Regions from separate parts of the Streptomyces sp. NPDC047853 genome, predicted to be linked through region 1. Evidence: riboswitches for the same ligand, from Rfam matches in the RefSeq annotation. Region 1 holds a riboswitch; each other region holds the start of a gene.
What was found. A riboswitch is a leader RNA that binds a small molecule or an ion and turns the genes downstream of it on or off. The one in region 1 is predicted to bind cobalamin.
Positions count from the first base shown of each region.

Region 2: it holds a riboswitch for cobalamin, as region 1 does, so the genes downstream of both, ACGF5T_RS18800 (ABC transporter substrate-binding protein) here and ACGF5T_RS03135 (ribonucleoside-diphosphate reductase subunit alpha) in region 1, are expected to answer to the same signal.
Region 3: it holds a riboswitch for cobalamin, as region 1 does, so the genes downstream of both, ACGF5T_RS18835 ((2Fe-2S) ferredoxin domain-containing protein) here and ACGF5T_RS03135 (ribonucleoside-diphosphate reductase subunit alpha) in region 1, are expected to answer to the same signal.

Region 1 is NZ_JBIDCI010000001.1:673,240-676,621, forward strand. Features, by position in the region: gene ACGF5T_RS03135 (ribonucleoside-diphosphate reductase subunit alpha) at 1-1,232, opposite strand, end outside; cobalamin riboswitch at 1,356-1,537, opposite strand; gene ACGF5T_RS03140 (GNAT family N-acetyltransferase) at 1,562-2,068, opposite strand; gene mctP (monocarboxylate uptake permease MctP) at 2,141-3,382, opposite strand, start outside.
Region 2 is NZ_JBIDCI010000009.1:129,876-133,257, reverse strand. Features, by position in the region: gene ACGF5T_RS18810 (MFS transporter) at 1-303, shown strand, start outside; gene ACGF5T_RS18805 (class I SAM-dependent methyltransferase) at 272-1,021, shown strand; cobalamin riboswitch at 1,114-1,235, shown strand; gene ACGF5T_RS18800 (ABC transporter substrate-binding protein) at 1,284-2,309, shown strand; gene ACGF5T_RS18795 (iron ABC transporter permease) at 2,306-3,382, shown strand, end outside.
Region 3 is NZ_JBIDCI010000009.1:137,858-141,239, reverse strand. Features, by position in the region: gene ACGF5T_RS18850 (cobalt-precorrin-5B (C(1))-methyltransferase) at 1-229, shown strand, start outside; gene ACGF5T_RS18845 (glyoxalase superfamily protein) at 245-598, opposite strand; gene ACGF5T_RS18840 ((2Fe-2S)-binding protein) at 832-1,515, opposite strand; gene ACGF5T_RS18835 ((2Fe-2S) ferredoxin domain-containing protein) at 1,570-1,974, opposite strand; cobalamin riboswitch at 2,037-2,163, opposite strand; gene ACGF5T_RS18830 (ferric reductase-like transmembrane domain-containing protein) at 2,233-3,216, opposite strand.

The DNA.
Region 1 (3,382 bases):
CAGCCGTTGCCGGTCTGCGCGAGGGTACGCATCATGCGCCCGTACAGCTCACGGGCGGGCAGCGTCCTGCGGGCCAGCCCCGCCGCCTCCGCCGCACGGTACGCCACGTCGAACTCCGCGCCCCAGAGGTCGACCAGCTCGGGCACGTCGGCGGGCGAGAACAGGGACCACTGCCCGTCGGCGTCCACCCGGCGCATGAACTCGTCCGGCACCCAGTGGGCGAGGTTGAGGTTGTGGGTGCGGCGGGCGTCCTCGCCGGTGTTGTCCCGCAGCTCCAGGAACTCCTCGATGTCGGCGTGCCAGGTCTCCAGGTAGACCGCCGCGGCGCCCTTGCGCCGGCCGCCCTGGTTCACGGCGGCGACCGAGGCGTCGAGCGTCTTCAGGAACGGGACGATGCCGTTGGAGTGCCCGTTGGTGCCGCGGATGAGCGAGCCGCGGGAGCGGATGCGGGAGTAGGCGATGCCGATGCCGCCGGCGTGCTTGGAGAGGCGGGCCACCTGGTGGAGGCGGTCGTAGAGGGAGTCCAGCTCGTCCTTGGGGGAGTCGAGGAGGTAGCAGGACGACATCTGGGCGTGCCGGGTGCCGGAGTTGAAGAGGGTGGGGGAGGAGGGCAGGTAGTCGAGGCGGCTCATCAGCCCGTAGAGGGCGGCCACCTCGTCGGCCGAGCGGGCGGTGTCGTCCTCGGCGAGCCCGGCGGCCACGCGCAGCATGAAGTGCTGGGGCGTCTCGACCACCTTGCGGGTGATCGGGTGCCGGAGCAGGTACCGGCTGTGCAGGGTACGCAGACCGAAGTAGCCGAAGCGGTCGTCGGCGGCCGGGTCGATCAGCGCGTCCAGCCGCTCCGCGTGCAGCCGTACGAACGCGGCGGTGCGGTCGGCGATCAGGCCCTCGCGGTGACCGGTGGCGACCGACCCGGTGAAGGAGGTGACGCCCTGGGAGGCGGCCTCGGCCCGGATGGTGAGGGTCAGCAGGCGGGCGGCGAGCCGGGAGTAGACCGGGTCCTCCGAGATCAGTCCGGCGGCGGCCTCGGTGGCCAGCTCGCGCAGCTCGGCCTCGTCCGCACGGGTGGACCGGCCGCGCAGCGCGGCGGCGGCGACCCGGCCGGGGTCGGCGCCCGGGAGGTCGGCGGTCAGCTCGGTCAGGGTCCGCAGCAGCGCGGTACCGGGACCGTCCGGTTCCGCGGTCGCCGCCACCGGGGTCGCTGAAGCCGGATCGGCTGGCGCGATGGTCACGTGGAGCACTCCCTCGCTCGGCACGGGGCCTGGCGGAGGGCAGGAGGCAGCTCACGAGCGCGCACGGCGTCGCGTCCACCGGCCCACTCCACGAGGCCCGGACGTCATGGCACCCGGGCCAAGGCGGCCGGGCGCACTGTCGGCAGGTCCTCGGACTCAAGCCCGTGCGCGGACACGTGGGGACGCGGACACGCACAAGTACACCGTTGCGGGACAGTTCCGGATTCGCACCGGATTCCCCTGCGGCGACAGCGAGCACGAGCATACATCTTGTGCCGGGCGCCGCCAGCACCCCCAGATGTTGTGTCCGTGAGCGTGCCGGGAGGGTGTCAGAGCGTCAGTTCGTAGGTGAGCAGGGTAAAGTCGTCCAGCTTCGGCAGGGGGTTCCAGTCGCGCTCCGGGGTGCGGGTGAAACCCAGGCGCGCGTAGAGGCGGTGGGCGCCGTGCATGGTCCGCTGGGTGGACAGCACGACCCGCGCGCAGCCCGGCACGGACCGGGCGCGGTCGACGCAGGCCCGCACCAGCGCCTCGCCGGCGCCGCGTCCGCGCGCCTCGCGGGCGACGGCGAGCATGCGTATCTCGGCCTCGCCGGGACGGGCGATGTCGGCCATCGGGCCACCGCGGGGCACGAAGGTGACGCCACCGAGCACACCGCCGTCCGATGCGGCGACCAGCACCTCGGCGGCGGCCGCCCGCCGGGCCACGGCGCGCAGCTCGTGGAGGTAGGCGTCGTCCTCCCCGAAGTCGAGGAGGCCGTCGCCCAGGTAGGCGCGCGCGGTGATCTCACCGAGGGGGGCGTACTCCTCGGCCGTGGCACGCCGGATCACGAAGTCCATGAACCCGAGTGTGCCCGACGGGTACGACAGCGGGCCGCCGGATTTCTCCGACGGCCCGCATGGGGGAGGGGATCAGTGCGAGGTGCCCGCCGTGGCCGGCGGCAGCTCCACCTCGACGCCGGGGTCGCCCGCGTCCGCCGTGTAGTCACCGGGCTTGGTCTCGTCGACGCCGTCGGGAGCCTTGAGCGCCCGCATGACGAAGGTCAGGACCACGGTGACCACCACGTTCAGCACGAAGGCGGTGAGGCCGATGTAGCCGATCTCACCGATGCCCGGGATCTCGTCGGAGGAACCGCCGAAGTGCTTCTGCGTCGGCGAGGCCACCCCGTACGCGGCGACCGTGCCGTAGACCATGCCGACCGCCCAGCCGCCGAGCAGGGCCCAGCGGTGGAACCAGCGGGTGAACAGGCCGCCCACCAGGGCCGGGAAGGTCTGCAGGATCCAGATGCCGCCGAGCAGCTGGAAGTTGATCGCGACGGTCTTGTCCATGCCGAGCACGAACACCAGCGCGCCCACCTTCACCAGCAGGGACACCAGCTTGGAGACCTTGGTCTCCTGGGCCGGGGTGGCGTCCGGCTTGATGAAGTCCTTGTAGATGTTGCGGGTGAAGAGGTTGGCGGCCGCGATCGACATGATCGCCGCCGGGACCAGGGCGCCGATGCCGATCGCCGCGAAGGCCACGCCGGCGAACCAGTCCGGGAACATGTTCTCGAAGAGCTGGGGGATCGCCAGCTGCCCGTTCTCCACCTTCACCCCGGCCGCGATCGCCATGAAGCCCAGCAGCGCGAGCAGGCCCAGCATCAGCGAGTACAGCGGCAGGATCGTGGTGTTGCGGCGGATCACCTCACGGCTGCGCGAGGACAGCGTCGCGGTGATCGAGTGCGGGTACATGAAGAGCGCGAGCGCGGAGCCCAGCGCCAGCGTGGCGTAGGTCCACTGGCCGCCGTGGTCCGGCGTCAGCGAGCCCTTGCCCGACTCGGTGAACTTGTCGCCCGCCGCCGCGAAGATGTCGTCGAAGCCGCCCAGCTTGATCGGGATGTAGATGATCGCCACCGCGATGACGATGTAGATCAGCGTGTCCTTCACGAAGGCGATCAGCGCGGGCGCGCGCAGCCCCGACGAGTAGGTGTAGGCCGCCAGCACGCCGAAGGCGATCAGCAGGGGCAGGTCCTTGATGAACCAGTTGGTGTCCTCGCCGCCGCCGAGGCCCATCACGTCCAGCACGGCCTGGATGCCGACGAGCTGGAGCGCGATGTACGGCATGGTGGCGAGGATGCCGGTCACGGCCACCGCCAGCGACAGCCCCTTCGAGCC
Region 2 (3,382 bases), on a different contig from region 1:
AAGAACGACCTGGAGGCGCTGCGCCGCAGCCCCCGCTCCGACGCCGTCGTCTTCGGGCAGCAGCGGCTGGCCGCGGGCCTGGGCGCCTGCGCGAGCGGCGCCCTGGGCGGGCAGCTGTACGGCCTCGGGGAACGGGCCGGGCACACCGGCTGGTTCTGGCTGCTGGCGGCCGCCCAGTGCCTGCTGCTTCCCCCTCTGCTGCTCACGCTGCGCCGTCGCCCGGCGCGGCCCCCTGTCCCCGACGGCGACCACGAAGGAGCACTGACGCGCGATGACACGGACGGGCGGATTCCAGGACGATGACTTCTGGACCGAGTTCCACGACTTCCTCTTCTCCGAGCAGCGCTACGAGCAGGCCGAGGAACTGCTCGACACCTCTCCCCTGCTCGCCCTCCCCGACGGAGCACGCGTGCTGGACCTGTGCTGCGGGCCGGGCGTCTTCACCGTGCCCCTCGCCCGCCGCGGGCACCGCGTGACCGGAGTCGACCTGAGCCCGGCCATGCTGGACCGGGCACGCAAGCGGTCGGCCGACGCCGGTGCCGACGTGACGTACGTGCGGGCCGACGCACGCGACTACGAGGCACCGGGCGGCTTCGACGTGGTCCTCAACATGTTCACCTCCTTCGGGTACTTCGAGGACCCCGCCGACAACGCGCGCGTGCTGCGCACCATGTACACCTGCCTGGCGCCCGGCGGCACGCTCGTCCTCGACCTCGCGGGGAAGGAACTCCTGGCCCGCCGGGTCACCCCGCCCAAGGTGGTGCGGCGGGGCGACGACCTGATGGTGCAGACCGACACCGTGCTGGACGAGTGGGCGCGGCTGCGCAGCGAGTGGGTGCTGGTGCGGGGCGACCGGGTGACGCGGGCCACCCTGACGTGGTTCGTGTACAGCGCCGTGGAGTTGCGGCGGATGGCCGAGGAGGCCGGGTTCGGCCGCGTGGAGGTCTTCGGCGGGTTCGACGGCCGCCCCTACGACGAGGACGCCGAACGGCTCGTCCTGCGGGCCGTCCGCGAAGGGTGAGGCAGGAGCGGGGCGTGCGGCCGGAAACCGCACGCCCTTTCGCCGTCGGCTCGGCGAAACGTAGGATCACCTGGTCATCGCCGCGACGGGAGACAGGAAGCCGGTGCGAATCCGGCACGGTCCCGCCACTGTGACCGGGGAGCGCCCCTCCGACACGCCACTGCGCACCGCGCGGGAAGGCGGGGGGAACGTCGATCCGGGAGTCAGGACACTGGTCCGTCGCGGGCCCGATCCGAGGAGCGCGGACTCCAGGAGGCTTCACGTGTCCCAGCTGTTCACCCCTGCCCGCACGCGCGGGTTCCTTCGTGCCACGGCCGCTGCCGTGGCACTGTCGGCGGTGCTGCTCACCACCGGCTGCGGTGTATCCGACGAGGGCGGCGGCGACGCCGAGGCCACCGCCGCCGCGCCCGCGGGCTTCCCGGTCACCGTCGACAACTGCGGCGTGCGGACGACGTACGACAGGCCGCCGTCGCGGGTGGTCACCATCCACCAGCACCCGGCGGAACTCATGCTCGCGCTCGGTCTGAAGGACCGCATGGTCGGCACGGCCTTCCCCGACTCCGCCGTGCTGCCGGAGCTGAAGGAGGACTACGAGGCGATCCCCGAACTGGCGGGAAGGGAGCCGTCGTTCGAGAAGGTCCTGGACGCCGAACCCGACTTCGTCTACGGCGGCTACGGCAGCGCCTTCGCCGAGAACGAAGGCCGCTCCCGCGAGGCGTTCACCGACGCGGGCATCGACACCTACCTCAACCGCGAGTACTGCGGCGAGAAGCAGGTGACGATGAAGGACACGTACGACGAGATCCGCACCATCGGCAGGATCTTCGGCGTCCCGGACCGGGCCGACGCACTGGTCGCGGACCTGGAGGGCCGCGTCGGCAAGGCCGCCACCGGCGTCCGGGGCGAGCCCCGGGTGCCCGTCTTCGTCTACGACAGCGGCGACAAGAGCGCCTTCACCGCGGGCGGCAAGAGCCTCGGCACCGAGCTGATCCGGCTGGCCGGGGGCGAGAACGTCTTCGCCGATCTCGACGACGTCTTCGGCGACGTCTCCTGGGAGCAGGTCGTCGAGCGCAGGCCCGAGGTCATCGCCATCTACGACTACGCCGGCGCCGGAAGCGTCGAGGAGAAGAAGAAGTACCTGCTCTCCCAGCCCGCGCTCGCCGACGTACCCGCCGTCAGGAACAAGCGGTTCGTCGTCCTGCCGCTGACCGCCACCCTGGTCGGCATCCGCTCGGCCTACGCGGTCGAGGACCTGGCCCGCGGGCTGCACCCCAAGAGCTTCCGATGACGCAGACCGCAACCGGCACGTCCACCGGACGGACGGTCCGTCGGCGCGGCGCCGAGGAGCCGGGAGGGGGCGGTACGCGGCTGGCCGTCACGCTGCTCGTCCTCACCGTCCTGCTGCTCGCCTCCGCCACGGCCGGCCTCGCGATCGGTTCCGTCCAGGTGCCGCCCGGCCAGGTGTGGGGCATCGTGACACACGCCCTGGGGGCCGACTGGCAGGATCCGGACTGGTCGCGGGCCCGGGAGACCATCGTGGTGGACGTCCGGGCGCCGCGGGTGCTGCTCGGTGCGGTCACCGGCGCCGGCCTGGCGGTGATCGGCACCGCCCTGCAGGCTCTGGTGCGCAATCCGCTCGCCGAGCCGTACCTGCTGGGCGTCTCCTCCGGGGCGTCCCTCGGCGCGGTCTCCGTGATCGTGTTCGGCGTCACCCTCTTCGGTCAGCTCTCCCTGTCGGTGGCCGCCTTCGTCGGCGCCCTGGGCGCGCTCGTCCTGGTGTACGCCACCGCCCGCACCGGCGGACGCATCACCTCGGCGAGGCTGGTGCTGTCCGGGGTGGCGATCGCGGCCGTGCTCACCGCGGTCCTCGATCTGCTGCTGCTCACCACCGACCGGGGCAACGAGGCCCGCGCGGTCCTCGCCTGGACCCTCGGCGGCCTCGGCGGGGTCGACTGGGGCACGCTGTGGCTGCCGAGCGGCGCCCTGCTGCTCGGTGTCGCCGTCCTCCTCGTGCAGGCCCGCAACCTGAACCTGCTGCTGGCCGGTGAGGAGGCGGCCACCACGATGGGGCTGGACGTGGCCCGCTTCCGCGCCCGGCTCTTCGTCGTGCTCTCCCTGGTCACGGGCGTACTCGTCGCGGCGGCCGGGCCGATCGGCTTCGTCGGCCTGATGATGCCCCACATCGTGCGGCTCTTCGTCGGCGGCGACCACCGCCGGGTCCTGCCGACGGCGGCCCTGGGCGGGGCGGTCTTCCTGGTCTGGGCCGACATCGCCGCGCGGACGGTCGCCGCCCCGGCGGAGATACCCGTCGGCGTGCTCACGGCCCTGTGCGGCGGGCCGTTCTTCCTGTGGCTGATGCGC
Region 3 (3,382 bases), on a different contig from region 1:
GGCCCGGCGCGGCGGCGCGGACGAGGCCCTGGCCCACGCGGTGATCGGGGCCAACACCGGCCTCGCCGCCCTCCAGCTCTGCCAGGCCGCCGGGGTGCCCCTGGGCGACCTGGTCGCGACGGCGGCCCGCGACGAGGCCCTCGCGGTGCTGCGCGGGGCGCCGGTGAGGGTGGACGTGATCTGCATCGACCGCGCGGGCACGGTGGTGGGCCGCAGCACGGTCGCGTGACCGCGGGGGCCCCGCCTATGCGCCGACCGCGCTCACGCGCAGGCGGTTGCCGTCCGGGTCACGCAGTTCCAGCTCCCGCCCCCACGGCGCCTCCTCGGGGCGGACCCCGAACTCCCGGGCGACCGCGTCCAGATCGGCGACCCGCACGTACACCAGGGTGTCCGGCGGCGCGTCCCCCTCGTGCTCCGACAGGTACAGCCGCAGGCGGCCGCGGGCGACCTCCGTGAACACCGGGAAGCCCGGTTCGAACCGGTGCTCCCACTGCTGGACGAAGCCCAGTCTCGCGTACCACCGCACGGACACCGCGGCGTCGCCCACCCGGAGGACCGGGATGACCTCCTCGGCGGACGCGCAGTGGTCAGCGGACATGACACCCCCGCTCGGGCGAGTACAGGTGGCCGGCGCCGAACCGCTCGGCGCCCGGGGCCCGTCCGGCCACGGTCACCGCAGTACGGACGCCCCCGTCTCCCTCACCTTACCGGCGACCTCGTCGAGGTCCCGCGGGTGTTCGGTCCGTCAGGCACCGGACGAGGACGGGCCGGGGCTGTCCGACCGCGCGAGCCCTGGCCTTCCGCCGCCGGGAGGTGAGGCCGGCGCCCGCCTCACGCCAGCCCGCAGTCGCCGCACTTCGAACCGGCCGGCGCCCGGTAGTAGAGGCAGCAGCTCCTGCGGCGGAACGCGAGGTCGGGGCCGGTCAGCACTCCGGTGCCCGCCAGGCGTCCGGTGTCCAGCAGCGCGGTCGTCAGGTCGGTGAGCGGTCCGCGGACGGCCGGACGGAGCGCGAGCAGGGCCTGGGCGGCCCCGGCGAGCGCCGACGCCGAGTTGCCGTCCAGCAGCCGCGGGGCGACCTTGACGCGCAGGCCGTGGGCCAGTGCCGACAGATGACCCGTCACCTGCTCGTACAGGGCGCGGACGGAATCGCCCTCGGCCCGGTCGACGTACCGGCCGGCCGGGCGGGGCACCCGCAGGGCCGGTCCGTCGTCGGCCCGCTGCAGGCCCTCCAGGTCGAGGACGATGCCGTGCAGGACGGCACAGGCCAGCACCGGTGACCAGAGGCGGGCGGCGTGGCCGAGTTGGGCGATGGACACGTCGACGCGCGGCTCCCGGGTGCGGTGACGGCGTGCGACGGCCGCGGCGAGGTCGGTGAAACCCGCCTCGTAGGAGCGGGTGACCGGATGCCAGCCGTCGTCCTCTCCGCCGACCCGCAGTGCGAAGAAGCCGCCGAGGCCCGCCACGTCGTGCAGGGCGGCGGTGACCGACGCCGTCGAGGCGCGGGCTGCGTGCACGGTTGCTGTCCCTTTCTCCGACTCCGTGTGTTCGTGCGCTCCGTGTGCGTACGGTCAGGAGGCCGGGCGCCGGCGCGGTGGTGTGATGGCGTACAGGTCGAGGATGTCCGGCCGGGGCGCGACGCCCGGCCCGCCGGCGCGTGCCCAGGCGACGATGTCCTCGGTCGCGTCCGGGTCGTTGACCAGCCCCAGCCAGACGGGCCGCGCCCCGGCGGCCCGGCCCGCCGCGGAGGGCTGTACGACGATGACGTTGGCCTGTTCGCAGACGTCGAGGCAGTCGGAGACGCGTACCGGCACCGCGGCACGCAGGCGCTCGGTCTGGGCCGCGTGGTCCACGCCGGGCACTTTGCGGGTGCCGCAGCAGCAGTCGCGGCACACGACGACGCGGCACGGCACGCGGCCGGTGGCCGGGGCGGTCCTCGCGTCGTCCGTCGTGGGTCCGGTCGGCGTTGCGGGCATGCGGTGCCGTCCCTCTCTCCGGGGAGATCCGCCCCGGTGGTCCGTCGAGGAGGCGACCGCGTGAGTCTCCTGGCTCTCGGGTCGATGCTCGTCCCGGCCTTCCCACCCGTCGCCGGGCAGTGGCCTGTCGGGAGTCGCTCGCCGATCACAGTGGCGGGACCGCGCCGGATTCACACCGGCTTCCTCGTTCCGCCGTCGCCCTTGTCGCCGGCCATCCTGCCATCCCGGGACGCCGTGCCGCCCGCCCGGTGCCGGCCGTCAGTCCGTCTCCTGGGCGTGCGGGGCCGTCGCGGGCGGATCCTCCGGACGGTCCCGCCCGCCGTCACGGCCCGACACCACCACGATGACCAGCCCGACGACGACGGCTCCGGCGACGACCCGTCCCGCCGCCCGCACCCACCACCCCGGCCGGGTCGCGCCCTCGCCCGCCGGACCCAACCGCTCCGCCCGCCGGGCAGGTCTCAGCAGGCGCAGCAACAGCAGTGCGGCGATCGGGAGTTGCAGCAGCCACAGGACGGTGCGCGGCCACTCCCCGTACCAGACGTTGGTGCCGTACAGCAGCGTGTGCCACACGCTCAGCACGTAGACGACGATCACGAAGCGGTGCAGGCGTCGCCAGGTCTTCGCTCCGAAGCGGTGCCGGACGTAGAACAGCAGCCCGAGCGGGACCGCCAGGTACAGGGCGCCCTGTCCGATCGGGATGGCGATCCGGCCGGTGCCGGAGTCGTACCAGAGGGGGACGAAGCTGTCGGCGAAGCCCACCCACAGCCGCTCGGCCCAGTCCAGTGCCGTCTCGTAGCGCACCAGTTCCGCGGCGAACATCAGCGCGTGCGCGAACATCAGCGCCATCGTGGTCAGGCTCGTGGTGCGGTGCCAGCGCTCCAGCACCTGCCGGGAGACCGGCAGCCGGGCGGGGCGCGGCCCCGACAGCAACAGGCCGAAGATCACCGTGCACCAGGCCCACAGCAGTCCCGACCAGCCGAAAGCCTGGCTGAGCAGGTACATCCAGTAGGTACGGGCATCGTCCATGAACGGCATCACCGCGACGGTGTCCGAAGCACCCGACTCCATGCGCGCCCACAGCAACGCGAAGACGAGTGCCGTCACCACCACCGCCGCGGTGGCGTCCGGCAGGGCGGAGCGCAGATCGGCACGCAGAGCGACGCGGTCACCGGGAGGGCGCGGCAGTCCGGGCGGGGCCCCTACCGCCCCGTCCTCGTCCGGCCTGGTGTCTGACGTCATCAGGGGCCTCCAGGGCACGGGCCACCGCGGCAACGGTGTGCGTGTGTCGTGAGGCAACAAGTCTGGCTGATGGGGCGAGGATCCTCAGAGGCGCTATCCGGCCAGAGCCGTCACGACGGCGACACCCGGAGACCCACCTGTTTCTGCCTCCCCTCCACTTTCAAGA